4 regions of the Desulforamulus ruminis DSM 2154 genome follow, and region 1 is predicted to be linked to each of the others. Evidence: riboswitches for the same ligand, from Rfam matches in the RefSeq annotation. Region 1 holds a riboswitch; each other region holds the start of a gene.
The links. A riboswitch is a leader RNA that binds a small molecule or an ion and turns the genes downstream of it on or off. The one in region 1 is predicted to bind S-adenosylmethionine.
Positions count from the first base shown of each region.

Region 2: linked by a shared signal. The riboswitch ahead of DESRU_RS00885 (homocysteine biosynthesis protein) and the one ahead of DESRU_RS07870 (Vitamin B12 dependent methionine synthase activation subunit) in region 1 are both predicted to bind S-adenosylmethionine.
Region 3: linked by a shared signal. The riboswitch ahead of metK (methionine adenosyltransferase) and the one ahead of DESRU_RS07870 (Vitamin B12 dependent methionine synthase activation subunit) in region 1 are both predicted to bind S-adenosylmethionine.
Region 4: linked by a shared signal. The riboswitch ahead of DESRU_RS09300 (homocysteine synthase) and the one ahead of DESRU_RS07870 (Vitamin B12 dependent methionine synthase activation subunit) in region 1 are both predicted to bind S-adenosylmethionine.

Region 1 covers NC_015589.1:1,564,589-1,571,787, reverse strand. The annotation lists gene DESRU_RS07875 (homocysteine S-methyltransferase family protein) at 1-1,519, opposite strand, end outside; gene DESRU_RS07870 (Vitamin B12 dependent methionine synthase activation subunit) at 1,509-2,204, opposite strand; SAM riboswitch class I at 2,317-2,426, opposite strand; gene DESRU_RS07865 (BaiN/RdsA family NAD(P)/FAD-dependent oxidoreductase) at 2,439-3,752, opposite strand; gene ychF (redox-regulated ATPase YchF) at 3,873-4,973, opposite strand; gene rbr (rubrerythrin) at 5,091-5,624, opposite strand; gene DESRU_RS07850 (hypothetical protein) at 5,821-6,006, shown strand; gene DESRU_RS07845 (arsenate reductase family protein) at 6,081-6,446, opposite strand; gene DESRU_RS07840 (GNAT family N-acetyltransferase) at 6,472-7,199, opposite strand, start outside.
Region 2 covers NC_015589.1:164,896-172,094, forward strand. The annotation lists gene DESRU_RS00870 (ribose-phosphate diphosphokinase) at 1-780, shown strand, start outside; gene DESRU_RS00880 (hypothetical protein) at 1,616-1,828, shown strand; SAM riboswitch class I at 1,925-2,037, shown strand; gene DESRU_RS00885 (homocysteine biosynthesis protein) at 2,126-3,325, shown strand; gene DESRU_RS00890 (NIL domain-containing protein) at 3,346-3,747, shown strand; gene DESRU_RS00895 (UPF0280 family protein) at 3,749-4,489, shown strand; gene DESRU_RS00900 (hypothetical protein) at 4,666-4,911, shown strand; gene DESRU_RS00905 (ferritin family protein) at 5,000-5,419, shown strand; gene DESRU_RS20490 (hypothetical protein) at 5,816-5,995, shown strand; gene DESRU_RS00910 (PRC-barrel domain-containing protein) at 6,087-7,034, opposite strand.
Region 3 covers NC_015589.1:3,690,966-3,698,164, forward strand. The annotation lists gene DESRU_RS18330 (ATP-binding protein) at 1-577, opposite strand, end outside; gene DESRU_RS18335 (helix-turn-helix domain-containing protein) at 726-1,217, shown strand; gene metK (methionine adenosyltransferase) at 1,266-2,459, opposite strand; SAM riboswitch class I at 2,562-2,661, opposite strand; gene DESRU_RS18345 (YlmC/YmxH family sporulation protein) at 2,729-3,082, opposite strand; gene murJ (murein biosynthesis integral membrane protein MurJ) at 3,049-4,620, opposite strand; gene DESRU_RS18355 (S8 family serine peptidase) at 4,825-7,199, opposite strand, start outside.
Region 4 covers NC_015589.1:1,844,258-1,851,456, reverse strand. The annotation lists gene DESRU_RS09325 (hypothetical protein) at 47-256, shown strand; gene DESRU_RS09320 (hypothetical protein) at 453-809, shown strand; gene DESRU_RS09315 (CBS domain-containing protein) at 825-1,271, opposite strand; gene DESRU_RS21620 (DUF169 domain-containing protein) at 1,598-2,050, shown strand; gene DESRU_RS21615 (DUF169 domain-containing protein) at 2,032-2,412, shown strand; gene metA (homoserine O-acetyltransferase MetA) at 2,670-3,587, opposite strand; gene DESRU_RS09300 (homocysteine synthase) at 3,616-4,899, opposite strand; SAM riboswitch class I at 4,969-5,076, opposite strand; gene DESRU_RS09295 (YifB family Mg chelatase-like AAA ATPase) at 5,201-6,760, opposite strand; gene DESRU_RS09290 (aminotransferase class I/II-fold pyridoxal phosphate-dependent enzyme) at 6,942-7,199, shown strand, end outside.

The DNA of each region.
Region 1 (7,199 bases):
CAAGCCCCAGTTCCTGTTTTACCAGGGAGATGGCCTTTAGGGTTTCCGGAACCCCTTCCGGTTGGGCACTGACCGTCAGCACCAGGCAGTCGATCATGATATCCTCTCTGGGAATCCCCATTTCTTCCGCCCTGGCCACAATTTTCCCGGCCACCGCCAGTCTTTCCTCGGCGGTGGGAGGAATGCCTCTTTCGTCCAGGGTGAGGCCGATTAATGCCGCTCCGTATCGTTTGGCCAAGGGAAGGATGGTTTCCATACTCTGGTCTTCACCGTTAACGGAATTAATAATCGCTTTGCCATGGTATAGTTTTAGGGCATGTTCAATGACCGCCGGGTCGGTGCTGTCAATACACAGAGGCGCATCCACCAAAACCTGCACCGCATGAATGGCCCTTTCCATGGCCGCAATGGGGTCTACCCCTCCGACACCCACGTTAACATCCAGTATTTCCGCCCCGGCCTCCACCTGGGCCAAGGCATCACGGCGGGTGATTTCTGTTTTACCTTCCTTAATTTCAGCCTGCAGGGCCTTTTTGCCGGTGGGATTCAGGCGTTCACCAATGGCCACCGGCATTCCGGCCGGGTGAATGGCAACGGTTTTAACCCTGCTGGCAACCCGCAGCCCAAAGGATTTATTCCTTGTTTTAATCTCTAAATCCTTTACCGCCTGGCTAATAGCCTTGATATGCTCCGGCGTGGTTCCGCAGCAGCCCCCCAGCAGAGAGGCCCCGTAATCCACAAAACGAGCCGCATAATCGGCCAGCACTTCCGGCGTCTCCCGAAATACCGTGCGCCCTTCCACAATTTCGGGCATACCGGCATTGGGAGAAATCAAGACCGGTAAATTGGTGCTCCGGGTTAACTGCCGGACCACTCCCTCCAACTGCCTTGGACCTACGGAGCAATTCACCCCCACCGCCGCCACACCCAGCCTTTCCGCCACCACCGCAGCGGTTTCCGGGTCTGTGCCGGTAAAGGTACGGCCGCTCTCATCAAAGGTAAAACTGGCCACCACCGGGACAGAGCCCGCATCGGCGGCAGCAATCAGGGCCGCCCGCATTTCCCCTATATCCCCAAAGGTTTCAAAAAGAATTAAATCCACTTCGGCTTCCACTAAAGCCCGGCACTGAACCAAAAACTGCTGATAAGCCTCATCAAAGCTCAAGGTGCCCAGGGGCTGCAAAAATTTTCCCAGAGGCCCCACCGAACCGGCCACCATGGCTCCGAAGGGTTTGGCGGCCTCCCTGGCCAGCCGGCCAGCGGCCAGGTTAAATTCCCGGACCCGGTCCGGCATATCATATTCCTCAAGCTTTAAAGGAATGGCCCCGAAGGTATTGGTGGTTATAATATCGGCCCCGGCCCGGAGATAAAGACCGTGAACCTCTTTTATCACCTCCGGGTGGCTGACGTTCCATTCCTCCGGACACCAGCCTGCAGGAAGCCCCCTTTCCTGCAGCAGGGTGCCCATGGCGCCGTCCACAATCAATATTTCCCGTTGCACTCTATCTTTAAAGGACAATCTGATTCTCTCCTTCCATGCTGCTTTGACGATATTGACAATTCCTCTTTGGGCAAGCCGCACATTTTGAGGCAAGCTTGTATTCTATGGCACTCCAACCCACCAGAAAAACCAGCGATTTAACGGGAGTCATCTGAAAGTGATCATTGCAGGTGATGCCCAGCCGTTCCCCCTTGGCCAGACTCAATAGGGCGGGCAGATCCTGTAAGGAAAAACCACGGCAGCCGGGCAAAAATCTGGGCGTGGGATGTAAGCCTTGCAATCTTTGTTGACGGGCAATCAGGTTTACCGTATAGTTGGCCGCCTCTTCCACCGCCACCGTCCCCACCGCATCCAGGATGAAAGCCGCGGTCATTTCGCCGGCATGCATAAACCGCTCTCCCTGCCTGCTGATCTCCTCCCCGGCCGTAACGGCAATAACGCTGATCTGTCGGCAATGAACCAGTTCATTGCTTGGGGCGGCAAGGTGGAACACCCGTTCATTCACCCGGAGAATATTTTCCTCCAGCCAAAAATGATGCATGGAAAAAAAGGCTGCGGCATGGAGCAGAGACTGCCCCAGGTTTAGCAGCGGTTTAATTTTTTCCAGGTTCTGAGCAGACAGTTCCTCGGCGGCAGGCTGACCCATCATCCGGAGCACCTGCTGATATTTAACTCTTACCGGTATTTGCGAAAGCAGCATCATCCGCCTCCATACATAAAAAAATGGGGCTTCTTGTTATCATAAGCATTTTATTGTAAAAATAACACCCCGGACGGATGAGTCCGGGGCGTAATAATTACGTCCTTCAGGCCGAGACTCATCTCTCAGGACCGCGCAGTCCTGCAGGAGTTGGCACCGCCGCCAGAATGATTGGCCGGTTGCCGGGCTTCATAGGGCCAGTCCCTCCACCACTCTTGATAAGATTCACTATTTATATTAATCGTAATTTACACCAACCGAGTCTACTTCGTCAAGAGTTTCTCTTAAAGCTGTGGCCGCTGCTTCACCGGCCACATATCCGGTACTGAAAGCCACCTGCATGTTAAACCCGCCGGTATGCGCATCCACGTCTAAAATTTCCCCGGCAAAATAAAGTTTTTTTATCTTTGTGGATTCCATGGTGCGGGGATTGATCTCTTTAATGCTGACGCCGCCGCCGGTCACGGTGGCTTCTTCCAGGGGCCTCGTGCCGGTAACCTGCAGGGGCAGCCCTTTCATTAGGGAAATCAAAGTATTCCAGCGGGCCTTTATCACTTCGCCGGCCGGTGTTTCCGGAGCCACTTCTGCCAGGTCTAATAAAACTTTAACCAAACGTTCGGGCAATAAGGAGCTTATCAGATTTTTCACGGATTTTTTAGCAGCCGCCGAAATACATTGCTGTAGATCCTCCTCCAGATTCCGGGCGGTTCGCTCTGAAAATAAGTCCAGTTTGCCCTGTAAAACAGCCGCCGGGTCCCTCTGTTTTTCCAGAGCAACAACCCGGCCAACCCGCAGGGCGCCGGGTCCGGAAAGGCCCCAGTGGGTAAAGATGACATCTCCGGATTCCGCGGCCAGTCGCTTCCCTTTACCATTATAAAGGGTTAGATTCACATTCTCCAACGAGAGCCCCTGTACCGCTCTCCCTTTAATCCACCCATCAGAACAGGTTATGGCTACCGCGGCGGGAAAAAGAGCGGTTATGCGGTGTCCCGCCTCTTCAGCCAGCCGATGTCCTTCTCCGGTGCTGCCGGTATGAGCATAGGAGAGACCCCCGGTGGCCACAATGACCCCACCGGCTGTAAACACTTCCTCACCGGCGGCCACTCCTTGGCAGCGATGATTTTCAACCACCAGACCCTTGGCGCCGGTTTCCAAACGAACCCGCACACCAAGCTGGCGAAGGTATCTTTCCAGCGCACCCACCACATCCCCGGAACGGTTGTTTACAGGAAAAATCCGGCCATGATCCTCCACTTTGGTTTTAATCCCAAGCTTGCCGAAGAAAGCCCTTACCTGCTGGCCGGAAAACCGGTGCAGGCTGCTGTAAACGAATCTCCCGTTACCGGGAATATTATCTACCATTTCCGGTATATCGGCGGCATTGGTCAGATTGCAGCGTCCGCCACCGGTAATTAACATTTTTTTGCCCAACTGCCGGTTTTTCTCCAGCAGCAGGACTGCCGCCCCGCATTCCGCCGCCCTGGCGGCAGCCATCATGCCCGCCGGACCTCCGCCTACCACCACAACATCATAATCCTTACGCAAATACACCGTCTCCCGATTTCTTTAATCAATGATTGTTGAATATAGCTTAACACCATCGATCCTTCCATATAACCCATTCTAGGACCAATGGTATAAAAACGGCCCGGACGCGGGCCGGGCCTGTATTTAGACGTTAAATCTGAAATTAATGATATCTCCGTCCTGGACGAGATAATCCTTCCCTTCCAACCGGAACATGCCCTTTTCCCGGGCCTTGGCCATGGAACCGGCCGAGGTCAAATCGTCAAAGGCAACCACTTCAGCCCGGATAAATCCTCTCTCGATATCCGAGTGGATTTTCCCGGCGGCTTTTTTAGCATCGGTTTGACGTTTAATGGTCCAGGCCCGTACCTCGTCTTCCCCGGCAGTCAGAAAGGAAATGAGCCCCAAATAATCGTAAACAGCCCGGGCCAAACGATCAATACCAGGCTCACTGATGCCCAGGTCTTCCATAAACAATTGCTTGTCTTCCTCCGGCAGTTGGTTAATCTCCATTTCCATCCGGCCGCAGACGGGCAGAACGGCAATCCCTTTCTGAGCCGCGTATTTTTCAACTTCCGCCTGGCCCGGGTAGCTTCCGGCACGGAATTGATCCTCATCAATATTAATCACCAGCATCATGGGTTTTTCCGTAAGGAAGGCATAATTTCTCAGGGTCAATTTTTCTTCCTCACTGAGGTTCAACTGGCTGATGGGAGATTCTTCTTCCAGGGCAGCCAGACATTTTTTCAATACTTCCAACTCAAAGGCATTTTCTTTGGTAATTTTTTTACCGGACTGAATGCGGGCAATGCGCTTCTCCACCAGGTCCATATCGGCCAGGAGGATTTCCACGGCAATGGTTTCAATATCCCGCAAGGGGTTAATTTCTTCTTCCACATGGGGTACGTCCCCGTTGTTAAAAGCCCGGACCACGTGCACAAGCAAATCTGCATTGCGAATGGCATTTAAAAACTGATTTCCAACGCCTTTGCCCTCGCTGGCCCCCCGGACCAGTCCGGGTACTTCGCTGAATTGAATTTGAGCATAGGTGGTTTTTCGGGGCTTGTACATTTCAACCAAATAATCAATGCGTTTATCCGGCACCCGGGCGGAGGCGGTAATAGTCTCGGTTTTTCCGCTTAAGAAATTAGAGGTCTCCTGATTGGAGTTGGTAAGCAAATTAAAGAGGGTGGTTTTCCCCACCATGGGTAATCCAATGATTCCGCTGGTCAGGTTCGTTGACATTTAAACGTATCACTCCTGTAAATTTCATAACACCACAAAAGGATTTTACCACATAGGCCTCCGGTTTTCCACTGTGCCATAATAAAAGGCCGGGAAGGATTTCCCGGCCTTGCTGGATTAATAATTCTCGCAAAGCAATTCGTAGTGGGCCTGGGGATGAGCACAGGCGGGACAAAGTTCCGGAGCTTCCTTGCCCGTATGCACATACCCGCAGTTACGGCATTTCCATTTTACTTCTTGATCCCGCTTAAAGACTTTCCCTTCCTCCAGGTTTTTCAACAGAGCCAGATAACGTTTTTCATGCTCCTCTTCCACTTCGCCGATTTCCCGGAACACATCGGCAATTTCATTAAAACCTTCTTCCCGGGCAATCTTTTCAAAATCCTTATACATGCTGGTATACTCATAATTCTCGCCGGCAGCGGCCTCCCGAAGATGAGTCTTGGTATCGGTAATCCCCTTCAGGAATTTAAATAATCTTTTGGCGTGTTCCTTTTCGTTATCGGCGGTTTCCAAAAAGATGGCGGCAATTTGCTCATAGCCTTCTTTTTTAGCTGCACTGGCCCAATAGGTATATTTGTTCCGGGCCTCACTTTCGCCGGAAAAAGCTGCCTTTAAATTTGCTTCAGTTTTGCTTCCTTTTAATTCCATTTTTCAAATCCTCCTTTTAGTTATATAGATTCTCTAATAAAACTTCAGAGATATTTTTCAATTCGCTGCCTTAGGCTTTATTCCTTTCATTTTATTTTATTTTAAGCCTAAGTTCATCTTTTTGTCATAGCTTGCCCGGTATGAAAAGTTTCTTAAGGATCATAATAAAATAAACTCTTACAAAAGGGGTGTTGATATGACAGTACGCGAAGGAATGGTTCCCACCATACTAGGTGCCGCCGTTACAACCGCCGGTTTGGCTATCCGTGCTGCAAACCCCGTTTTGGGCTGGGGTATCGCTGGATTTGGCTTAGCTCATGTTTTGCTGGGCGCCATTGATCTGGTGGAACATAATACCCTGAGATTCCAAGAAGAGTTCTAACCCAACAGGAATAAGAACGATTTCTGTTCGTCAAAAACCGGCCTGGAGTCGGTTTTTGATGTTCAGGCCAAATTCTAGCTCTGGCCGCCGAAGACCTCCTGCCATTCCTTTTCCTTAAATCCCACCAATACTCTCTGACCGTCGGTTATAATGGGCCGTTTAATCAACATCCCGTTGGAAGCTAGTAATTCATAAAGTTCTTCGTCGGTTAAAAGAGGAATTTTATCTTTTAAACCCAGTTCTTTATATTTGATCCCGCTGCTATTAAAAAACCTTTTTAAAGGCAAGCCGCTTTTTTGATGCAGTTCTCTAACTTCATCCCTGCTCGGCGCCTCATGGACAATATGCCTGGTCTTAAAGGGAATATTCCTTTGTTTAAGCCAATCCTTGGCCTTTTTCACCGTGCTTCACCCGGGATAATCAAATAAGACCCATTCCATCATGGCAACTCCTCTTTAAATATTTTTATTTAACTACTAATAGGTTATCCATTATTTTCATAAATTTATCCTTGCTAAGAATTTCATGGGTTATAAAAAACCCTTTATAATAAATGCTGTAGGTAGTATAGGGTGAAGGGCAATTTTGCGCTTCTTCCCGGGAAATGATTCTTTTCTTTCCTACAGTTAAATTGTACTCTTTTGCCGCCTCCTCCACTTCCTGCACATAGGACTCTGTAAAGGGACACTGATTGGTATAAAGAATGGACAAATCCTCCTTCCCTTCAATCCTTAACTTTTGGGCATTTTCCTTAAATCGGGGCAGCGGCGCATCCTTAAATCTTTTTACCATTAATTCAAAAAAGGGCGGGGCGGTATCACATACTACAAATCCTTTTTTTAATAAAAACTTTTTATCCGCTAGATAGGGCTTTTTATTTTTGCTGGATAAAATAACGATGCCATTTTTATCTTTAGCATCCTTTATACATTCCTCCAGCAGCCGACTCCCCAACCCCATGCCCTTAAACCGGCCCGCTACCCAAAGACAGTTGATAAACATGTAATCTGGGGCAGTAATAGGGCTCCAGGCGAATTCCGCAGGAATATACTCAATAAATACCTTCCCCCGCACATTGGCTTTTATAAACTTTAATCCTTCAGCAAAGCGGCTTTTTAACCATTCCTTTTTCAGGCTGATCCCTTTTTCACTTTTTTTATCGGCCAAAGCACAGCAAATATGTTCTCTTGCAA
Region 2 (7,199 bases), 1.4 Mb from region 1:
GCCTTTATTATTCAACCGACCTCCACTCCGGTGAATGAACATCTGATGGAACTTTTAATTATGGTGGACGCCCTCCGGCGCGCTTCTGCCCGGCGGATTACCGCTGTGGTGCCCTATTACGGTTACGCCCGCCAGGATCGTAAAACCAGGGCCCGGGCGCCCATTACCGCAAAGCTGGTAGCCAATATTATCATTGCCAGCGGCTGCCGCAGAATGATTACCATGGATCTTCACGCAGGACAGATTCAGGGCTTTTTTGATATTCCGGTGGACCATTTACCCGGGGTTCCCATCCTGGCGGAGTATTTTCATCAAAATTTAAAGGACGATGTGGTGGTGGTCTCCCCGGATATCGGCGGGGTTACCCGTGCCAGGGATCTGGCGGAACGGATTGGAGCGCCCCTGGCCATTATCGATAAGCGCCGGCCGGAACCCAATGTGGCGGAGGTCACCAATGTTATCGGCAGCATAAAAGGAAAAACCGTCATTATGATTGACGATATCATCGATACGGCGGGCACCATTACCAAAGGAGCCGCCGCGCTGATGGAACGGGGGGCCAAGGAAATTCGTGTTTGCTGTACCCATGCCGTTTTATCAGGCCCTGCCATCCAACGTTTGCAAGAATCGGTCATTAAAGAGGTTGTAGTTACCAATACCATTCCCTTGCCGCCGGAGAAAATGATTGATAAAATAAAAGTACTTTCCGTGGCGCCGCTGCTGGGAGAGGCCATTATTCGTATTCACGAGGACCTGTCGGTGAGCAAGCTGTTTTCATAAGCAAAGCCCGGCTTTTGCTACTAAGAGCATTAAAATAACCCGTAATTTCCGGGAGTTGCCGGAATTACGGGTATTTTAATGGAGATGTTGGCTTGGGACTGGTAAAACTTGTATTATTTTAATTAAACCCAAAACTGCTATAATGGAGTTAATCCATTTTGAGTGCGACAATAGTCCTGGGTTGACGGGGACTATTGTCGTGTTTCTTTGGTCCCGGTGACAAAAGGCTGTTCCAGCGGACCAGAATTGAGTAAACTTAAAGTATAAGGGGCCGGGATTACCAATGGATAGACCAATTCCGGTAGAAATCAACGTTTAATTCTCCCTCCGGTTCCTCCGGTGAATAGGAGCCGCTGTTGACTCCTGTTTCCAAGAGATCGGGGCGGGATTCATCCTGGTTGTTCGTGGCGGTCACCCCCAGTGTTTTTTTAGTTAGGGTGTGTGAATTTGATTTTGTTTATACATATCCAGAAATTTTTTCAAGGTCGAAAATGTTCCGGGTGTGCATGAACTGAGCAACAAACATACCTAAAAAGGAAAAGACCAGGGTTCGAAGGAGTACCCTGTTATTTTTTCCTTTTTCTGAGTAGGCGACTTGAACGGCCAGACGGTCTGCTAGAGAAGGAACCGGGCTTTGGCCTAGGACGGAAGGCCACCGGAAAAGCATAGGTTTCAAGGGTAAATAATTACCGGCACAGAAGGCCTGCTTCAGCTCCCGTAAAAATAGATAAGGAGCCACAAGGCGTGCCTGGAATCCGAGATATACTGGTGTTCAGTTATGGTAAGCCCCTTATTTTTAAACTGAATTTTTATGATCATTGCGGGAGGGAAATGGATGAAGGATAGTCAAGATGCCAATTATTTAAAAAATAATGGCCTGGAGGTTACCGATATGCAGGAAGGGAAAGTTTTTTGGGTTAAATTTCCCACCGGTTATCGCATCATTATGGATGCGGACGAATTAAACCGCCTGGCCAAATTTTTTGAACTGCACAAGGATAAAGGGCCTGGAGTCATTGAGATGTTGTTTCGCAGCAGTACAGCCTAGCATTTTACTTTTTAAGTTTAGCGGATGAATTTTTTTAATATGGTTGACAGTTAACGGGTAGATTGGTAAACTAATGTCATCAATTTTATATCTGTGCTCTTATCCTGAGAGGTGGAGGGACTGGCCCTATGAAACCCGGCAACCATCCGGAAATATCCCGGACAGGTGCTAATTCCTGCAGGAGATGATCATCTTCTGGCAGATAAGAGGTGTGCAACGCGATGATTAGCGAAGCCTCTTCTGTTAAGGAGAGGCTTTCATGATTGGTGGGGCAAGGAGCACGAAAGGAGGACAAAAATGAGTGTTGAACGTACCTATGCGGAAATTAATGCCCGCATCAGGGCAGGTAAAGCGGTGGTTTTAACCGCGGAGGAAGTCATTGGCAAAGTCCGGGAACAGGGTCTGGCGAAAACAGCGGCTGAAGTGGATGTGGTCACCACAGGAACCTTTGGGCCCATGTGTTCTTCCGGTGCTTTTTTAAACTTTGGTCACTCTTCTCCCCGTATGAGAATGCAAAAAGTATCCCTCAATAATGTTCCGGCCTATACCGGCATTGCCGCTGTGGATGCCTATATTGGCGTTACCGAGATACCCGAAGATGATCCGGCCAATAATAACTTTCCCGGAGAGTTCCGCTATGGCGGCGGCCATGTCATTGAAGATCTGGTAAGCCATAAGCCGGTAAAGCTGAAGGCGCTGTCCTATGGTACCGATTGCTATCCGCGCAAGGAAATTGAAACAACCATTACCTTGGATGACATGAATGAAGCCATTTTATTTAACCCGCGCAACGCCTATCAGAATTATAACTGCGCGGTAAACTTAAGCGAAAAGACTATTTATACTTATATGGGTACGTTAAAACCCCGGCTAGGCAATGCAACCTATTCCACTTCCGGACAATTAAGCCCCTTGATGAAAGATCCTAACTTTGCCACCATTGGCATTGGCACCCGCATCTTCCTGGGGGGCGGTATTGGCTATGTGGTCTGGAACGGCACCCAGCACTTCCCGGGATGGTTAAAGGATGCTGAAGGGAATATTGTGGGCTCTGCCGGCGGCACTCTCTCTGTACTGGGAGATTTAAAACAAATGAAACCCCAGTGGCTTAGAGGTACCAGCTACCAGGGATACGGAGCCACCCTCACCGTTGGTTTAGGGATTCCCATCCCCATTTTAAATGAAGAGATTCTTCGTTTTGCTGCCTTATCCGATGAAGAACTGCATGCCCCGGTGGTGGATTACAGCGATAACTACCCCAACCGGGTTGGCGGCAACCTTGGGCTGGTGAGCTATGCTCAACTGAAATCCGGTAAAATTACCGTACAAGGTCAAGAGATTCCCACGGTGCCCCTTTCCAGTTACCCGAAAGCCAGGGAGATTGCCCGCACCTTGAAGGAATGGATACAAAAGGGAGACTTTTTACTGGGAGAACCGGTTCAATTGCTTCCCGGACCCGATGCCGGGATTATGGCAAAAACCCTGGAGATTAAGTAAAGGGAAGGAGCAAACGGCTTATGGCGCCTCATAAAATTGTTCTCCGGTTTGGTTCCAGTACTTCGGACCAACCTATTATTTACCATTTGGTTAAAGATTATGACTTGGTGGTTAACATTATAAAGGCGAAGATTAATCCGCATCTGGAAGGAACCATGGTTTTGGATCTGGTAGGAGAGCGGTATGAAGACGGCATTGAATACCTGCGCAGTCAGGGAATTACTGTGCACCCTTTAACCCAGGAAGTGGTGCGCAATAACGAGCGTTGCACTATGTGCGGCGCCTGTACCAGTCACTGTCCGGCCGGCGCCCTGTATATGGAACGTCCGTCCATGGAAGTGCAATTTGATGGCGATAAATGTGTGGTTTGTTTGCAATGCTTAAAGGTTTGCCCGGTCAGGGCCATGGAGGTTAGGATTTAACTTGGATTATACCGAACGGACATACCGTGACCTGCACCGGCAGGTGGATTTAATCCATTTTCAGGTGATGATTAAAGAGACCGACCTGGATATCGGTGTGAGACGGGAGCGTTTTTCACCGGAACTGGTTCAATGGGTGGAACGTCTGGTAAAAGAACAGCGCTTATTATTAGAGGAATATATTCAAAGGGACCCCGAATTCAAAACCACCCTGGTGCCTCACCGGTTACTGCCGGGGGCGCCGGAGCTGGCGGTGGAGATGGCCAAAGCGGCTCAGTTGGCGGGGGTCGGTCCCATGGCGGCGGTGGCCGGGGCCTTTTCTCAAAAAGTGGGGAGGGAATTAGCCAGGCATTCCCGGGACGTCATTGTAGAGAATGGAGGAGATATCTTCCTGAAATCCTCCGGTACCCGCCGGGTGGGGATCTTTGCCGGACCCTCTCCTTTTACCCACAAGATTGCACTGGAGGTCCAAGGCCGGCAGACTCCCCTGGGAATCTGTACGTCTTCCGGTACAGTGGGACACTCTTTGAGTTTTGGCCAGTCCGATGCGGTTATTATTTTAGCTTCCTGTACCTCCTTGGCGGATGCCGTGGCCACCGCCGCAGGTAACCGGGTGCAGAGCGAAGAGGATGTGCAGGGGGCGGTGGATTTTGCCGCAAGCATCCCCGGGATTGCCGGAGCCATTGCCATCAAAGGAGAAAAACTGGCAGCCTGGGGGCAAATAAAATTGGTTCCCATGTAAAGAAATAATAAGACCGGACTTTCCGGTCTTATTATTTTGTTTTTAGAATATATAAAAAAAGAAATGATAGATTAAACAGGATTTTTCGCCTATGCTAGGAATTGGCAGAAACCACGTTTCCTTTATACCATTTTTAGTGTAAAATGAGAAAAATAAGTATAGGTAGGTGTTAGAAATTGAAAAAGCCTGTTTGCCCCCTTTGTGAAGAAGAAATGGTCATGATTATGAACGACGAAAGCCAAAACACAGAACCCCAGATTTTTGCCCTTAATGAACTGGTGCGCAAGCCCGACGGCACCTATGGCATCAACCAGGAAAGGGGGCTTCCGGTGGTGGTATCTTTATGCAATGCCTGTGGCTACCTGATGCAGTTTTCCGCCCATAAGTTTAACCGGGGGCAAAAGAAGGGCTGTACAAAATAAAAGTAAGGAATTTGACAGGAACTTGTTATGGCGGCACTTTATCCCGTGCTCTAAAATAAAGTTAAGGGAAATCAGAGGAGGAGATCGTATGGAACTTACAGTTAACGATATTTTGGATGTGGCCATTAAATCGGAGGAAAGCAGCTTCAAGTTTTATAAAGAAATGGCAGAAAAGGCTAAAAATTCAGAAACTAGTCAAGTTTTACTGAAGCTGTCCCAGGACGAAAAAGATCATTTAGATTATCTGCTGTGGCTAAAATCCGGCGAGCCCATTAATGAACAAGTCTATTTTGACGGATTTGAGGAAGCCGGTGAACTCAACCCTGAGATGACGCCCAAGGAAGTTTTGACCATCGCGGTGCAGCGGGAAGGAGCGGCTGCTAAAATGTACCGTCAAATGGCGGATATTTTTAAGGCCAGCCCGGATAAACAGTTTATTTTTGAGCGTATGGCCAGGGAGGAAGATCATCATGGTGCTGCGGTGGCGGCCATGATGGATGATTTTTAAGAGACTTCAGCATAAAGAATAAGCAAGGGAGTGCCGCAAAATCATCGAGGGGCCAAAGAACAGGCGGATAAACAACGAACAACCGATTTTTAAGAATAGAACACGGATTGAACGGATCATACGGATTCCGTAAAATCCGTGTTCTATTATGTTTTAAACAAAGGACTGTGCATGCTGTTTCTTTTGCACATCTTTTTATTTTTATAACCCTTTCTATAGGATTGAGTTGGATATCAGGAGAAGCGTTCCAATAAAAGTTCGTTAGCCTGTCGGTTTATAAACAACTCAATTTATCAGTATTTATTTCCTATTTTGACATTGATGAATAGATGGTGCATTATTTCACAAATTAAATTATAATACCCGTAAAAGAATAACTATAAAAAGGAGGGGTTCATGATGATGTTTACCCAGCATACCAAAAGCAGCCATCCCATGACCAAAGGGGTTATGGAAAGGGTGATGGAAAATCCTAACTATTTCATGGAAAGCATTGAGGCAATGAAAGGGACACCGCGGCAAAAACCGGTTTTGGATCAAATTCTGGAAAAGAATTACCCGGGAAAGGCTCGTTAGAGAAAATGCAGGCATCCTTACAAGCTAAACCGAAAAAGGCGCCGACGGCCTTGATATCAGGCATGCGGCGCTTTTTTCATGGGGTTTGGCCTTATATTTCTTTTTTATCCGCCTGAGGTTCTTCGTTTGCTTGCTCCGGATTAACCATTTCTTCCTTATCCTCCACTGGCTCTAAAGGAAGAAGATATTCCTCCCGGGTTAAGGCAACCTCCTGGGGCAGATCCTTTACTTCCACCCGGTCTTCCGTAAGCGCAGCGCGGGTGGCAGGGATTTCCGGATCCGGTGAGCCTTCCGGGGGCAGCTCTTCTATTTGGCTGTTCCCTTCAAGGATTTCCGGTTCTTTGTTGCCCCGAACTTTGTCCAATTGTTCCTTTATGTTACCGCCCAAATCCTTGGTTCGTTCACCCAATTCCTTGGTCTTACTTTCAAGTTCTTCTTTGGTTTTACTGCTGATTTCTTTGGTTTTTTGAACAGCGCTTTCCAAGAATTGACTGGTGTTTTGTCTCAGATTCTTTACTGTTTCCTGAAGTCCCCCATCAATTTTAACCGTACTTACAATGGCTTCGTTGGAGGCTACCACCAGCTCTTTGCCCAGGGTGCGCACAAAACCAATATCCAGGAACACTCTTCCCGAAATTAAACTGTTCAGCAAGCTTCCCGACAGTTCCAATCCGGCGATGGCGCCGGTTCTTTCTTCCACAAAATACTCATCCACCATGCCCAATTGAGTACCGTTTTCCGCCAAAACTTTGCAGCCGATAAGATTAATCTTGTCCTTATACAGGGTTAAAATTTCCGGTAAACTGTTGCCTTTTTCCACATGACCCGTTTGATCGATGGTAATGGCGTCATTTCCGATACTGTGCACTTTTCCGTAAGGAGCAAATTTTTGCTCTTTAAACCAACCTTTTTGCTCTATAATCAGGGCCGCGATTCTCTGGCGGACGGGGTCTACCACCAGGCCCCTGACGGTGCCTATTTGTTGGCCTTCGGCAAGACTGATCACGGGCATACCAATAAACTTTTTACTCTTGCGCACCTTAAAAGGCCCCCTTTATTTGCATACTCTTTGTAATCATTTTTATGCCGGCGCCTTGTTTGATATGACCAATTTTAGGCAATAATACTAAAGAAAACCCGGCTGCCGAGGGACCGTTTTGCTTAAATAAACCGGGGCATCCCGGCAGCGCTAGGGAAAACGCAA
Region 3 (7,199 bases), 1.8 Mb from region 1:
CCTCCGGTTCGATTCCCTCCCCCTGATCCTGCACCGTCAAGACAACCTTGTCCTCCTCCATAAAGGTTTTAATCTGCAGGTTGCCTCCGGTGGGCATGGCTTCCAAACCATTTTGGGCTAGATTTAAGATTAAACGCCGGATCTCTTCCCTATTCAGCAGCAATTCCGGCAGGTCAGCCAAATCCATGGTAACCTGCATCTTATATTGCCGAGCCCGATCCAACAGAACATCCCGCAGGGATAAAATCACGTCGTTAAGATTATGGAAGGTAAGATTGGTCGCTTTTTTCGAGGATAGGAATAAAAGTTCAGTAATGATCTCGTTGGTCTTATCCAGTTCCTGGATGATCACCTTGAACAGGTCTTGATACAAAGAACATTCCTTTTTTTGTTGAAGTAGTTGCAGCAATCCCCGCACGGTGGTCATGGGGTTGCGAATTTCATGGGCAATTCCCGCTGTAATTTCCCTTATAATATTGATTCGTTCCGGCTGATCCTTTTTTAAAAAGGGGTCATACTTGCCTGTGTTTTCCATCATTTGAAGTAAGCTGAGATCATGATCTACATCAATGATCACGGCATTACCCCCTTATCTTTATTCTTTTATCTATTAATTTAATTTCATATTGAAATATTGTCAAGAAAAATCTTGGTTTTAATTTCAACATGAAACAATTTGTTGAACTAAAAATTTCGCAGGATATAATTGATTCGAGGTGTATCCTGTGGGAATTTTTAGAGACAGAATGAAAGAGCTGAGAGAAGATAGAGGCCTTACCCAGCAAGGGCTGGCCGATGCACTCAATATCGGAAAATCAGCCATTGCCCTTTATGAAACAGAAAAACGCCAGCCGGACCCCGATACGCTAAGAAAATTAGCTCTATTTTTCAATTGCAGTACGGATTATTTGCTGGGTCTTACGGATACTTTAATTCTTGAAAGGAAGGATCTGCCTTCCCTCCCGCCGGATATTTTGGCCTTTGCTTCGGATCAAGAAAATTACGGTTTGATTCGTTTGATCCAATCCCTTAAAATCCAAGGCCATTCCAATGAACTCATCAGAGAATGGTTAATTTCTTTAGGCAACACCATCCGGCGGATAAAGCAAACCTATGTCCAGGAATATTTGGAGAACCCGTTGCTCGTACAGGAACCGGGTGAAAAATACACCCGGCAAAGCCGGGGCAAGAAACCGGATAAAAAGAAGGATTCCTAGAATAAACCAGGTCCATAGGACCTGGTTTTCATCTTTACCTATGCTTTTTTACTCTAAACCGGCCTCTGCCCGGAGGATCTCCGCTTTATCGGTACGTTCCCAGGGGAGGTCCAGGTCGTTGCGTCCAAAGTGACCGTAGGCCGCAGTTTGTTTATAGATGGGTTGACGCAGATCCAATGTTTTAATGATGCCAGCCGGACGCAGGTCGAAGTGGCGGTTGATTAAATCAATCAAAACATCGTCACTAACCTTACCTGTGCCAAAGGTTTGCACCCTTACAGAGACAGGACGGGCCACACCAATGGCGTAGGCCAGTTGAACTTCCAGGCGGCTGGCCAGGCCGGCTGCCACCAGGTTTTTAGCCACGTAGCGGGCGGCATAGCTGGCGGAGCGATCCACTTTAGTGGGGTCTTTGCCGGAAAAAGCGCCGCCGCCGTGGCGGGCACTGCCGCCGTAGGTATCCACAATGATTTTACGGCCGGTAAGTCCCGCATCGCCGTGGGGTCCGCCAATTACAAAGCGTCCGGTGGGGTTAATGAAGAAACGGGTTTGTGCATCCACCAGTTCTGGGGGCAGCACCGGGCGCACCACCTGTTCGATGATATCCTGACGGATTCTGTCCAGGGAAACTTCCGGGTGGTGCTGGGTGGAAACCACCACCGTATCAATCCGGGAAGGTTTGTTACCGTCATACTCTACCGTTACCTGGGTTTTGCCGTCCGGTCTCAGGTAGTCCAGCAGTTCAGTTTTACGTACCTCCGCCAGCCTGCGGGCCATCCGGTGGGCCAGGGAGATGGGCAGCGGCATAAATTCCGGGGTTTCGTCGGTGGCATAACCAAACATCATACCCTGATCCCCGGCACCGATGGCCTCAATCTCTGCCTCGTTCATTTCCCCGGTTTTGGCTTCCAGCGCCTTGTCCACACCCATGGCGATATCCGGGGACTGCTCATCAATGGCGGTCAGCACAGCAATGGTATCCCCGTCGAAACCGTACTTGGCCCGGGTATATCCAATGCCCCGGACAGTTTCCCGCACGACTTTGGGAATATCCACATAACAACTGCAAGAAATTTCGCCGCCTACCACGGCCATGCCGGTGGTTACAAAGGTTTCGCAAGCAACCCGGGCCATTGGGTCTTTGGCCAGAATGGCGTCCAATATGGCATCGGAAATCTGGTCTGCCACCTTATCGGGGTGACCTTCGGTTACGGACTCAGAAGTAAATAATTTTCTGCTCACTGGGTTCCCTCCTAATTATTCAATATTCCCTGTCTCATCACTAAAAAAACAAACCTCCCCATTTACGGAGAGGTCTTTTCTTTTCCCCAGCCTGCCTCAATAACCTCATCTGTCAGGAAAGACACTTCCCCGCAGGACTTGGCACCTTACGTGAGGTTGCCGGGTTTCATCGGGCCAGTCCCTCCACCTCTCTTGATGAGAACATCAGAATCTATTTTTGCCAGATTTATTTTAGCAAAGCAGGTACAATGTGTCAAATTAAAAATATCTTACTCCTGATAAAAACTCCGGTCCAGGGGCTGTAAATCCACCAGCACGGTGTCCAGCCCAAATTTTTTCACCTGATCCCAGGGAATCACCAGATCCCGGCCGGAGCGCATCAGTCCGAAATATTTGCGCGGAGCCTGCAGCACCAAGGCCACTACCCTGCCTGTTTCCAGGTCAATGTGCAAATCCTTGATGGGCCCCAGTCTGGCGCCATCCGACAGGTTTACAATATCCTTGGTCTCCAACTGGGTTGCTTTTATCAATGCCGCCACCTCCCCTAACCCCATGCTATGCATCTGCCGGGCAAAGGGTGCGCAATCAATTAGCTTTTGGAAGGGCGCAGCCGTCCCATCCATTTGGCAGCATAGCGGGCCATCAGGTTGGCCTCTTCCATTCTCAGCAGGAATACCGACAACAGCAGGATAACCACCCCGCCGATGATGCTGGCCGCCACCTGCAGGGCCAGCCCCAGGGTTCCCAGGCCGCCCAGCAGGCCGGCCGCCAGATGATTCATCCCCCAGACTCCCGCTGCCATGGCGGCGGAGGCCAGAGAAATCTGTCCCAGAAATTTAAAGAGTTTGGCCTCCCACATGCCCGGGATCCGCTTATTCAGGTAATAGGAAAGCATTACCGTGTTCAGGAGGGAAGCAATGGAATTGGCCAAGGCCAATCCGCCGTGTTTTAGCGGACCAATCAACAGCAGGCTGAAGATCAAATTGACCACCACCGTAACGGCCATTAGCTTCACCGGTGTCTTAGTGTCCTGCTGTGCGTAAAAACCCCGGGTAAGAATGATGTTGGCCGCCTGGCCCACCAGCCCGATGGAGTAGAACACCAAGGCAATGGCTGTCATTTCCGTAGCCCGGGCATCAAATTTCCCGTGTTCAAAAAGCAATTGAATAATGGGAGTGGCCAGCACCAGAAGCCCCACTCCCGCCGGCAGGGCAAAAAGGGTCACCAGACGGAAGGCACCCACCACGGTTTCAGACAGCTCCCGCTGTTTCTTCTCCGCCGCCAGGCGGGTAATGGTGGGATAAAAAGCAGTGCCCACCGCCAGCACAAAAAAACCAATGGGCATTAAAATCAGCCGGTTGGCGTAATTCAAGGCGGAGATGCTTCCGGCCGCCAGTCCTGAAGCCAAAATACGGTCTATAATCAGGTAAATCTGGTTCAGGGAAGTGCCGATAGCCACCGGCATCACCAGGTAAAGAACCTTACGAACTCCCGGGTGACGCCAGTCCGTTGAAAATTTATACCGGAAGCCCTGCTGTTTGAGTTTAGGAACTTGAATCAGGGCGGCGAGAATAAATCCCACCACGGTTCCGGCAGCCAAACCTTCTACGCCGTACCAGCCCCCTAGAGTCAGGGCTGACGCAATGATCACCACGTTGGTAACACTGGTACTCAGAGCCGGGATGGCAAAGACCTGATTGGCATTTAGCAATCCCTGAAACACGGTGGCCAATCCGTAAAAGATCAGGATTGGCAGCATAATGGCCGTCAACCGGGCGGCCAAGGCAGCGGTTCCCGGATCTAATCCCGGAGCTGTCAGCTTGACCAGCAGTGGGGCCGCAAAAATTCCGACCGCAGTGAATGCTGCAAAGATTAGAACCACCAGGGTGATCACGGTATTAAACAACCGCCAGGCCTCTTCCTTCTGGCCTTTGGCCACATATTCATTGAAAACGGGGATCACCACCACCGCCAAAGCACCAATGATAATAGCAAAAACGGTGTAAGGAATGTTAAAGGCCACCACATAGGCATCGGTGGTGCTGGTAGCTCCAAACATATAGGCAATGGCCTGTTCCCGGACAAAACCCAAAATACGGGATAAGAGATTAATTACGGCCACAACCAGGGCCGCCCTGGCAATAATTCTTCCAGTGGACAATCAAAGGACCTCCTATTGGCTTTCAGCTATCGGTTTTATGGTTAGTACTGATAAACTCATCACAACAAAGGTAGTATATTCGACTCTTTTCGCCTATATCCTTCAGTATCGCTTAATAATAAAAATTAAGAAGGGCTTTCAACCGGTGAAAACCCTTCTCTAAGTAAATATTGATTCTTAATGGTTGTTTCTGACAACCGACAGCTACCAGTTATTCCCCCGATAGCTCAGCAGCCGCACCATCACAACAGCAGCCTCGGCCCGGGTGGTAAATTCCTGAGGAGCAAAGCCTCCGGCTTCCCTGCCTTTCATAAGGCCCTCCTGCGCCACAATAGCCACTGAGGACCTAGCCCAGGAGGAGATGTTTTCCTCATCGGTAAAATGGATGGGATTCAGTGCGCTTTCATTGAGGTTTTTCTCCGTACCATAACGCATGGCCCGGACCAGCATAGCCGCCATTTGTTCCCGGGTAATGGGATCATTGGCACCAAAGGTTCCGTCGCCGTAACCGGAAACCAGGCCCATTTTTACTGCGGTGCCCACAGCCCCGGCGCACCAGTAATCCCCGGGTAAATCTGAGAACTCGGCAGGGGAGACGGATTCTTCAGAAAGGCCTAGAGTCCGAACCAGCATGGCTGTAAATTGTCCCCTGGTTACGGTAAGATCCGGAGCAAAGGTCTGCGGGGCCATACCCCTTACAATCTGGCGGGCCGCCATAATCTCTATATCCGTCCTGGCCCAATGGTCTGTAATGTCTTCAAAGGTTCGGCTAGCCTCCAAAATGCCAAATTTTCCGAACCGGTTGGTATAGAAAGTGGACCTGCCTGTATCCGGATTGTAATCAATGTTTACCAGCCCCCACACCTGGGATAATTCACTATATCGATAGGTCCCTAAACGCTGCAGGTTTAACCCGGCAGTGGATCCCAGAGGAGAAGTAATGGTTACCTTAAGGAAGGAATTGGAAGAACTAATTGCCAGTTGACTGCCGTCCGGCCATACCAGAGTAGGCCGGATCTCCACCAGCTTTCCTACCGGACGCAGGTACATAAACGGGTCTGCGGCAGGCAGAGATTGTTCACCCACTGTCTGCCAGGCAACCCGTAGCTGCAGTTGTGCCCCCTCTTCAGATTTGCCTATCCGGCCAAATTCACCGACGGGAATCTCAATACTTAATCCCGGCAGTCTCAGTTCTACCGGCAACCCGTTGCTGACAAGCTTTGAGGCCAACCCGGCGGCAAAGGCCAAGGTCACCGGTTTTGATGTATCTTCCGGATCCGCCGCTGATAGAACCACCTTGCCGCTGCTCCTGGAGTTTTGTATGGCTATAGTTATATCCTTTTCCGAAAGGGGTAAGGAATAGTAAGGGGAGTTATCCGGCAGGTTTTTCACTTCCACCCGCCAAACTTTATCATCCCCGGGATTCACCGTCAGTTCAATCTCCGCTTCCAGGGGCAGTTCGCTCCATTGAAGCTCGTTATCGCCAACAAAAATTTTAGCTTCCTCCGCCAGGGACCAGCGTGTTCCATCCTCAATAACCAGTTGGTTGGAACCTTCCTTGGCCTGGAGCTTGCTGTGAATGGTGTTATAAAGGGCATCCAAATGAGAGATTTCTCCTTCTTCGCCATATACCAGATAAACCTCTGCTCCGGCAGGAATCTCATTGATAGCCGCCTCCGTTGCGGCGCTGCCGTCGGTAAGACGGATGGTTACCTCTTGATTCACCCTTAGTGTCTGTCCATCATTAAAAGTCAGTTCATTGTCGTGAACTTCGGAAAGAGTGCCCTGCCAAGGTAGGCTGCCATAGACCAAGGCAAAGGGCTGGGGACCATGAACCACCTCCGAGGCAGAGACCTCAATGGTATAGGTTTCTCCCTTTTGGGGTTTGTCTATCAGAATTCCCTCAGTATTGTTCAAGTGGTCCCCGTCGATATAACCGTTGCCCCAGTATACTTCCTTGCCGTCCGGGCCGGTTACCTTCACATCCAGGTCATTAACTAAATCCTTCCCGATTCCGGGGGTCTTGGGGTAATCGGTATAGGCCATCACCACCCGGAAGGGCTGTCCGTTGCTGGTGTAGGTATAAGTTAACTCCTCTCCTGTATTTAATCCCTTCTCATCCAAAACCTTCACATCGCCCTGATCCATGGCGATAATCGATCTTTCGGCGTCAACCCGGCCGAATCCCTGGTCGCTGCCGGATACTCCCGGCAGAATCCGGGTGCCGAAAATCAGCAGTGCTTTCATCTGAGCCGCGCTGGGAGACAGCCCTTTCTGAACCAGATATTGCCGCAGCAAAGCCAGGGAACCGGCGGTCAGAGCGGTGGACATGCTGGTGCCGCTCATATAACCGTAATACTGGTTATAAACACCGATATAATTATCTCCCTCCAGGTTCGGGTTGGTTTTACGGGTGGATAAAATCCAGGTGCCGGGAGCCAGAACCTCCGGTTTGATGCGGCCGTCAAAGGTGCCCCGGCTGCTGAAGCCGACAACCTGACCGGGGTTATCGGAACCGGTGTCAATTCCCCGCACTCCTTCGGTGGACCCTACGGTAACGGCATTTTTGGCCGAACCTG
Region 4 (7,199 bases), 280 kb from region 1:
GTCCAATACTAATCCTACAAAACGCATAGGATGTGAGGAGAGGCAAATGAAAAATGTAGCCATACTACTAATTTTACTGATTTTATTGGCCGTCTGGTTTTTTATGTCCGTTGGCGTTTCCCTGCCTACCATCTTTATTTTCTTAGGTTGGCTTCTTTTGGGGTTGGGCCTTCTGGCTTTTATCGGGGGAGACCGCAGGGGAGGAATCATCGCCATTATTCTAGGAATTATTTTGTCAAATATCCATCGATTTTAAGAGGCGTCATAAATATTTTGTTGGTTCCCACAGCCCTAAGGAATAAACAACCCCCGGTTTATGACCGGGGGCTTGGTTCTACCGGAATCATTTTGTAATGCAGCCGCTTGTAAATAATCTTGCTGTTATGGCAAAATAGATTAGAGTATTTTCTACATAAAACATTATTAAATTACAAAATTCTTAGGAGTGGACCATGCGCATATTTTTAGTTGTTTTCGGACTGATTGTTTTTCTTTGCTTTGCTTTTGCCGGAGGTTATTTTATCGCCGACCAAATCATTGGGAACTCCCCTACCAAAAACAGTGAACCTTTGCCTAAGGAACAGTCAACGGAAATAAAGCAGCCGGAACAACCAAAAGAAGCCCCGGAGCAGCGGCAAGAAACGCAAGGGGAACTCCCTCGGGAAGAAAACTCCCCGCAGCCCACAACGAAAGCATTGGATGAGGAACTATTGCTGGATGCCTCGGCCTTTAGCTATACTGTTATACCGTCCAAAAACAATCAACCGGCGGTGACTTACAGTTCGGAAGAACTGCGCTTTAACCCCTGACGAGATACACTGCTTCTATTTTGCCAGGGTCTTGACAATATCCGCCCGGCTTACAATACCAATCATTTTACCGTTTTCCACTACGGGAATGCGTTTTATATTATTGTCAATCATCAAAGTGGCCACTTGCCCCACTTCCTCTTCCCCTGAAACCGTAATCACTTTGCTGGTCATTATTTCAGCAGCTTTTAAAGCGGCCAGTTTTTTAAAATCTTCCTTGTATTGATCAACACCGCCGAAATAAATAAGACCACCTAACAATCCAAAAAACTTGGGAATTCTGGGGTTGCTCTCTTTATGTAAAAGATCCCCCTCGGTTACCATCCCCACCAAACTCCCCGCTTCATCCACAACAGGAACTCCGGAAATATTATGGGTGACTAAAACTTCAGCAACTTCCTGAATGGTCATGTCCTTTGTTACCGTGATTACATCACTTCTCATGATTTCTTTTACTTTCATCCCCATCACCTCTCTACTATAGTTTAATCTCAGGCTTAAATCCTATGCGGATTTTAACGTCCTATTCTCCGATACCACCTGGTAAAAAGTGTAGTTGATACTAAATACACTACGGGATTTACCCACTCCTTGTCAAATCTATTTTTATATTGGCAGTGATCATATCATCAGTAAAACAAACTTTTCTGGTGGAAAACGGCAGCAACGGATTGCCAAGCCATTGATGCCATAATCTAAATCATAAATTTACATAAAAAAGTCCTCTTTTTTGTTATAATCATATTAGCATAAGCTTATCCCTATCATCATCTTTAGGAGGAATAAAATTGCTGCTGATTAATGTTGCTGAACTGGCCACAAGGAACCATCTAAGCTACGAGGATATGCACAAAGCCTTTCAAGCTTTATACAAACTGGAATATAATCCGGTGGCCATTAAATTTTTCTTTGACCAAGACGAGTTTGACGCTTTTATCCCGGAAAAGGTGCCTGCTTCAAAGATGACCTTTTGTCAGGCTGCCCTGGCTTCCCGCATGGACAACTATATTGTAAAGGTTACCGATGACAAGTTGCTCTGCGGTAATGCCAGAACGGTATTTGGCTTCCGTGAAGCTTCCGACGCCGAGGTTGACGAACAAGTTAAATATACCACAGACCGGGATCTGGCCAAGGAATGCATGCAAGCCCGGCCCACCTTACCCGTTGGCCAGTTAAAAGGCGTTATGACGGCGCCTCTATACAAAACCCCGGTGGATCAGATGTGGTATTCTTTGTGGTAAATGTACTCCAGGCTTATCATATCCTTAATGATTATATCGGAGCCTGTAAAGTGCCCACGGTAACTTCTAACCATACCATCAATTCGGTGGTCTGCGGCGGTTCGGTACGTTGTTTTCAGGAAAACAAACCGGAAATGAAAACCATGTGTGCAGGCAGCTTTACCTCGGGTAAAACCGAAAAAGGCGAGGTGAACCTGTTTATTCCTGGCAAGCAGATAAGTCAGTTAGCGGATCAATTAATTAAAAGAACCTTTAAATATGGCGGGAGCTCCTTTTTGGGGGCCGGCGGTCAAGATTTCCCGGGAGTGGATGTTTGCAAAAAATGTCCGATGATTCGTTTTAAAGATTATAAAGCCGAGTAGTTTGGTTTTAGATTTCCGTAGAGGACCTATGAACAGGGGCTGTGGCAAAAACCAGAATGGTTGCATTGCGCAGCTCTTTATTTCTTCAAAAAAAGAATAGAATGCGGATTTTACGGATTTCCACGGATTGTTACGGATTTTTAATTTTAAATCCGTGTAAATCCGTATCATCCGTTGAATCCGTGTTCTATTTTTTATTAGTCCGGTTGTTCACTGGGTTATCTGCCGTTCTTAAGGCACTACGCAAAGTCTTTTGCCTATTTTATCTCCGTAAGATTAAAAGGGGTCTCCTGATATACATAATAGTTAAGCCAGTTGGAGAATAACAAGTGGGCATGCCCTCTCCACTTTACTACCGGTTCATTTTCCGGATTGTCCTCCGGATAATAATTTTGGGGAACAAGGATATCCAGCCCTTTTTTGACATCCCTTTCGTATTCACCTTTTAAGGTCAGCGGATCATACTCGGAATGGCCGGTAATAAAGAACATCCGGCGGTTCTTGGCAGCCACGATATAGACACCGGCTTCATCCGACTCTGATAGGATTTCCAGTTCTTCCACTCTTTCAATGTCCCTTCGCCTTACCTCGGTATAACGGGAATGGGGCACATAAAATTCGTCGTCAAAACCCCTGAGCAGTTTAATATGGCTCCGATTAATCCAATGCTTGAATACACCGAACAATTTAGCCGGCAGGTCATATTTGGGTATGCCATAGTGGTAATAAAGCCCCGCTTGGGCTGCCCAGCAAATATGCAAGGTGGAGGTGACATGATCTTTGGACCATTCCATGATTTCCTGTAATTCTTCCCAGTAATCAACCTGGTTAAATTCCAGTTGCTCCACCGGCGCGCCGGTTATAATCAGACCGTCAAATTTCTGATTTTTTACTTCCTCAAAGGTTTTATAAAATACCGCCAAATGATCCTCCGGCGTATTTTTTGACCAGTGAGAACCGGTATGAAGCAGTTCTACTTCAACCTGCAGCGGGGTGTTGCCCAGAAGCCGCAGGAGTTGGGTTTCGGTGGTTATCTTGGTGGGCATTAAGTTTAAGATCGCCATTTTCAGCGGCCGTATATCCTGACGCACCGCTCTGGTCTCATGCATCACAAAAATATTTTCATTGGTTAAAATTTGGCTTGCAGGCAAGTGATCCGGTATTTTAATGGGCATCCTTCAGCCACCCCTCTATTGTCAAATTCTATTGAGCCTTTAAAGCCTGATCCAGGTCCTCCAGCAAATCACCGATACTTTCAAGCCCCACCGAGATACGGATAAGGTCCGGTGAAACCCCCGCCTGCTTCAGGGCCTCCTCGGACAGTTGGCTGTGGGTTGTGGAAGCTGGATGAATCACCAGAGATTTGGCATCTCCCACATTGGCCAGGTGAGAAAAAATTTGTAAACTGTCTATAAATCTCCGGCCGGCTTCAAGCCCCCCTTTAATGCCAAAGGTTAAAATCGCCCCGGCTCCTTTAGGTAGGTATTTCTGAGCCAGCTCGTAGGATGGATGGCCTTTTATCCCCGGATAGGAAACCCAATTAACCAGGCTGTGCTGTTGTAAAAACTCCGCCACCCTTTGGGCATTGGACACATGCCTTTCCATCCGTAAGGCCAGGGTTTCAATGCCCTGCAACAGCAGGAACGCGTTAAAGGGGCTGACGCATGCCCCAAGATCTCTTAATAGCTGCGTTCTTGCTTTGGCAATATAGGCTGCCGCCCCCATTTCTTTCGTATAGGTTATATCATGATAGCTGGGGTCCGGCTGATTCAATCCGGGAAACTTATCATTTTGGCTCCAGTCAAATTTTCCGGAATCAATGATCACGCCGCCAATGCTGGTGCCATGCCCGCCAATAAATTTGGTGGTGGAATGAACCACAATATCCGCTCCGTAATCAAAGGGCCGGCAGAGGTAAGGCGTGGTAAAGGTGCTGTCAACAATCAGGGGGATTTCCGCCTGATGGGCTATTTTTCCAACCGCCTCCAGATCCAGGACATCGCACCGGGGATTGCCGATGGTTTCCGCAAAGAGGGCTTTGGTTTTTTCCGTAATAGCCTTTCTGAAATTCTCCGGATCCTCGGGGTTTACAAAGACTACCTTGATACCCAGTCTGGCAAAGGTATGGGTGAATAGATTCACCGTCCCACCGTAAAGGTTGGTGGAAGAGACGATTTCATCCCCTGCGGAGGCGATATTCAAAATAGCGGCCACAATGGCGGCATGTCCGGAAGCCATGGCCAGGGCTCCCACTCCCCCTTCCAGGGCGGCCAGACGCTTTTCCAGCACATCGGTGGTAGGATTGTCGATGCGGGTGTAAATATGACCCTCTTCCTTAAGGCTGAAAAGATTGGCGGCATGTTCGGAATCCCGGAATACGTAAGATGACGTTTGATAGATGGGCACTGCCCGGGAAAGTGTTTCACGATCCGGTTGATGCCCGGCATGAAGGGCCAGGGTTTCAAAACCAAGTTTTCTCTCTGTCATGATGTAACCTCCTTAAAAAATTAAACCCCTTCAATGGATGAAGGGGTTGTTCATTCTGTGTTCCACTTCCTCCCATCTGCCAGGAAATACTTCCTGAAGGAATTAGCACCTTGTCGACTAAAGCCGACCGGTTGCCGGGTTTCATAGGGCCTTTCCCTCCACCGCTCTGGATAAGAGATTTTTTATTTTTTCTAATTATATTTTGCAGAGGACAATGTGTCAAGAATACTTCTTACAACTCTTTAAAACAGCTTCCAATTTAATCTTTTTCTGGTGGTAAAGGTGCTCTCAGAACCTTCCCTCAGTTTCTAAACAACCGGTCCAGACCGCGGTATTGGATGGCTTCCGCCAGATGGTTGGTTAAGATGTTCTTTTGGTTGTCCAGGTCCGCGATGGTTCGGGCTATTTTCAGTATGCGGTTATGGGCCCGGGCGCTTAGTCCCAGGCGTTTAAAAGCATCCTGCAGCAGTTTGGCGGCTGAAGCCTCCAAACGGCAGTAACGGCGGACCTCCCGGGAACCCATGGAGGCATTACAGGTGATTCCCGAATCCTTGAATCTTTCCCGCTGCCGCCCTCGGGCTTCTTCCACCCTGGCCTTGATGGCCGCCGAAGGCTCGCCGGGTGAAACATCGGTCAGTTCTGCGTAGGATACCTTCGGTACTTCCAGGTGAATATCAATCCGGTCCAGCAGCGGGCCGGAAATGCGGTTAATATAGCGCTGTACCTGATAGGGCGTGCAGATGCAGTCCTTTTCCGGGTCCAACAAAAATCCGCAGGGACAGGGGTTAGCCGCTCCCACCAGCATGATTGACGCAGGATAATCAATGCTGGCCGCCACCCTGGAAACGCTGATAAAACCATCCTCCAGAGGTTGCCGCAGGGCTTCCAGGGCGTCTTTATGGAATTCCGGCAGTTCGTCCAGAAACAGCACCCCATGATGGGCCAGGCTTATTTCACCGGGTCTGGGAAACCGTCCTCCTCCTACCAGACTGGCGGCAGAGGAAGTATGATGAGGGGAACGGAAAGGCCTGCTGGTGATAATGGGCTGGTGATTGGTTAACTGTCCGGCCAAACTGTAAATTTGAGTGATTTCAATGGCCTCTGCAAAGGTCAGATCCGGAAGAATGGTTGGTATTCTGCGGGCCAGCATGGTTTTACCGGAGCCGGGACTGCCCATCATCAAAATATTGTGTCCTCCGGCAGCGGCCACTTCTAGGGCGCGCTTCGCCGTCAGTTGCCCCTGAACATCTGCAAAATCAACGATTGTCTGAGGCTGCTCTTGCCGGTATGGATAAGCTTCTTTTTTAACTGGCTCCAATTCCGCTTCACCCCTTAAAGCCAAGGCAAGTTCAGCCAGGGAAGAAACGGCAAACACCTCCATATCTTCCACCAGCGCCCCTTCCGGAGCGTTTTCCCGGGGGATCACAACGCCCTTTAAACCAAGTTTCCTGGCAGCTAAAATCAACGGCAACACGCCGTGAATACTCCTTACAGAGCCGTCCAGGGATAGTTCCCCGATAAAGGCCACGCCGGAATACAAGGCTTCATGGATTTGTCCGGTAGCTCCCAGGATACCGACGGCAATGGGCAAATCATAAACAGGGCCCTCTTTTTTAATATCAGCCGGAGCCAGGTTGACGGTAATGCGCTTTACCGGGAATTCCAAAGCGGAATTTTTTATTGCCGTTCGTACCCTGTCCTTAGCCTCTCTCACCGCGCTGTCCGGTAGACCAACTAGGTCCAACGCAGGGAGCCCGTTCGACACATCAACCTCAACTTTGATTTTCTGCCCTTTAAGACCCTGGAGCGCCACACTGTTAATAATCGCCAGCAAGTCCTTCTCCCCCAAATTCTTGACCACATATCCTAATAACCTATTAAGAATATTCCGCCCCGCAGATTTAGAAACCTTTGGAGATATTGTCGAATCCTGACTTTATCGCAAAAATCATCTCTAAATTCAGGATAAAAAGGATTTACTCTTCCGGTCTCGAAATGGGGTATTGTAAACCCGAGAAGATATTAAAAAGGGAGGAACGGAATTGAAGCTGCCGGATTTTAAGCTGGAAAGGTATTTTGCCAAATATGAATTCAATGCCCCTCATCTTTTGTGTTGTTCCGATTGTGAGTCCTTTACCATTAAAGAAATTTTAAGCCTGGAAGGTGAAAGCGCCTTTGAGAGGTTTCAGAATCAATGGCTGGGATATACCGAGGCGCCGGGAAACCCGGAATTGCGGCAAACCATTGCCGATATCTATACCCAGGTTTCCGCAGAAAATGTCCTGGTCACTTCCGGGGCG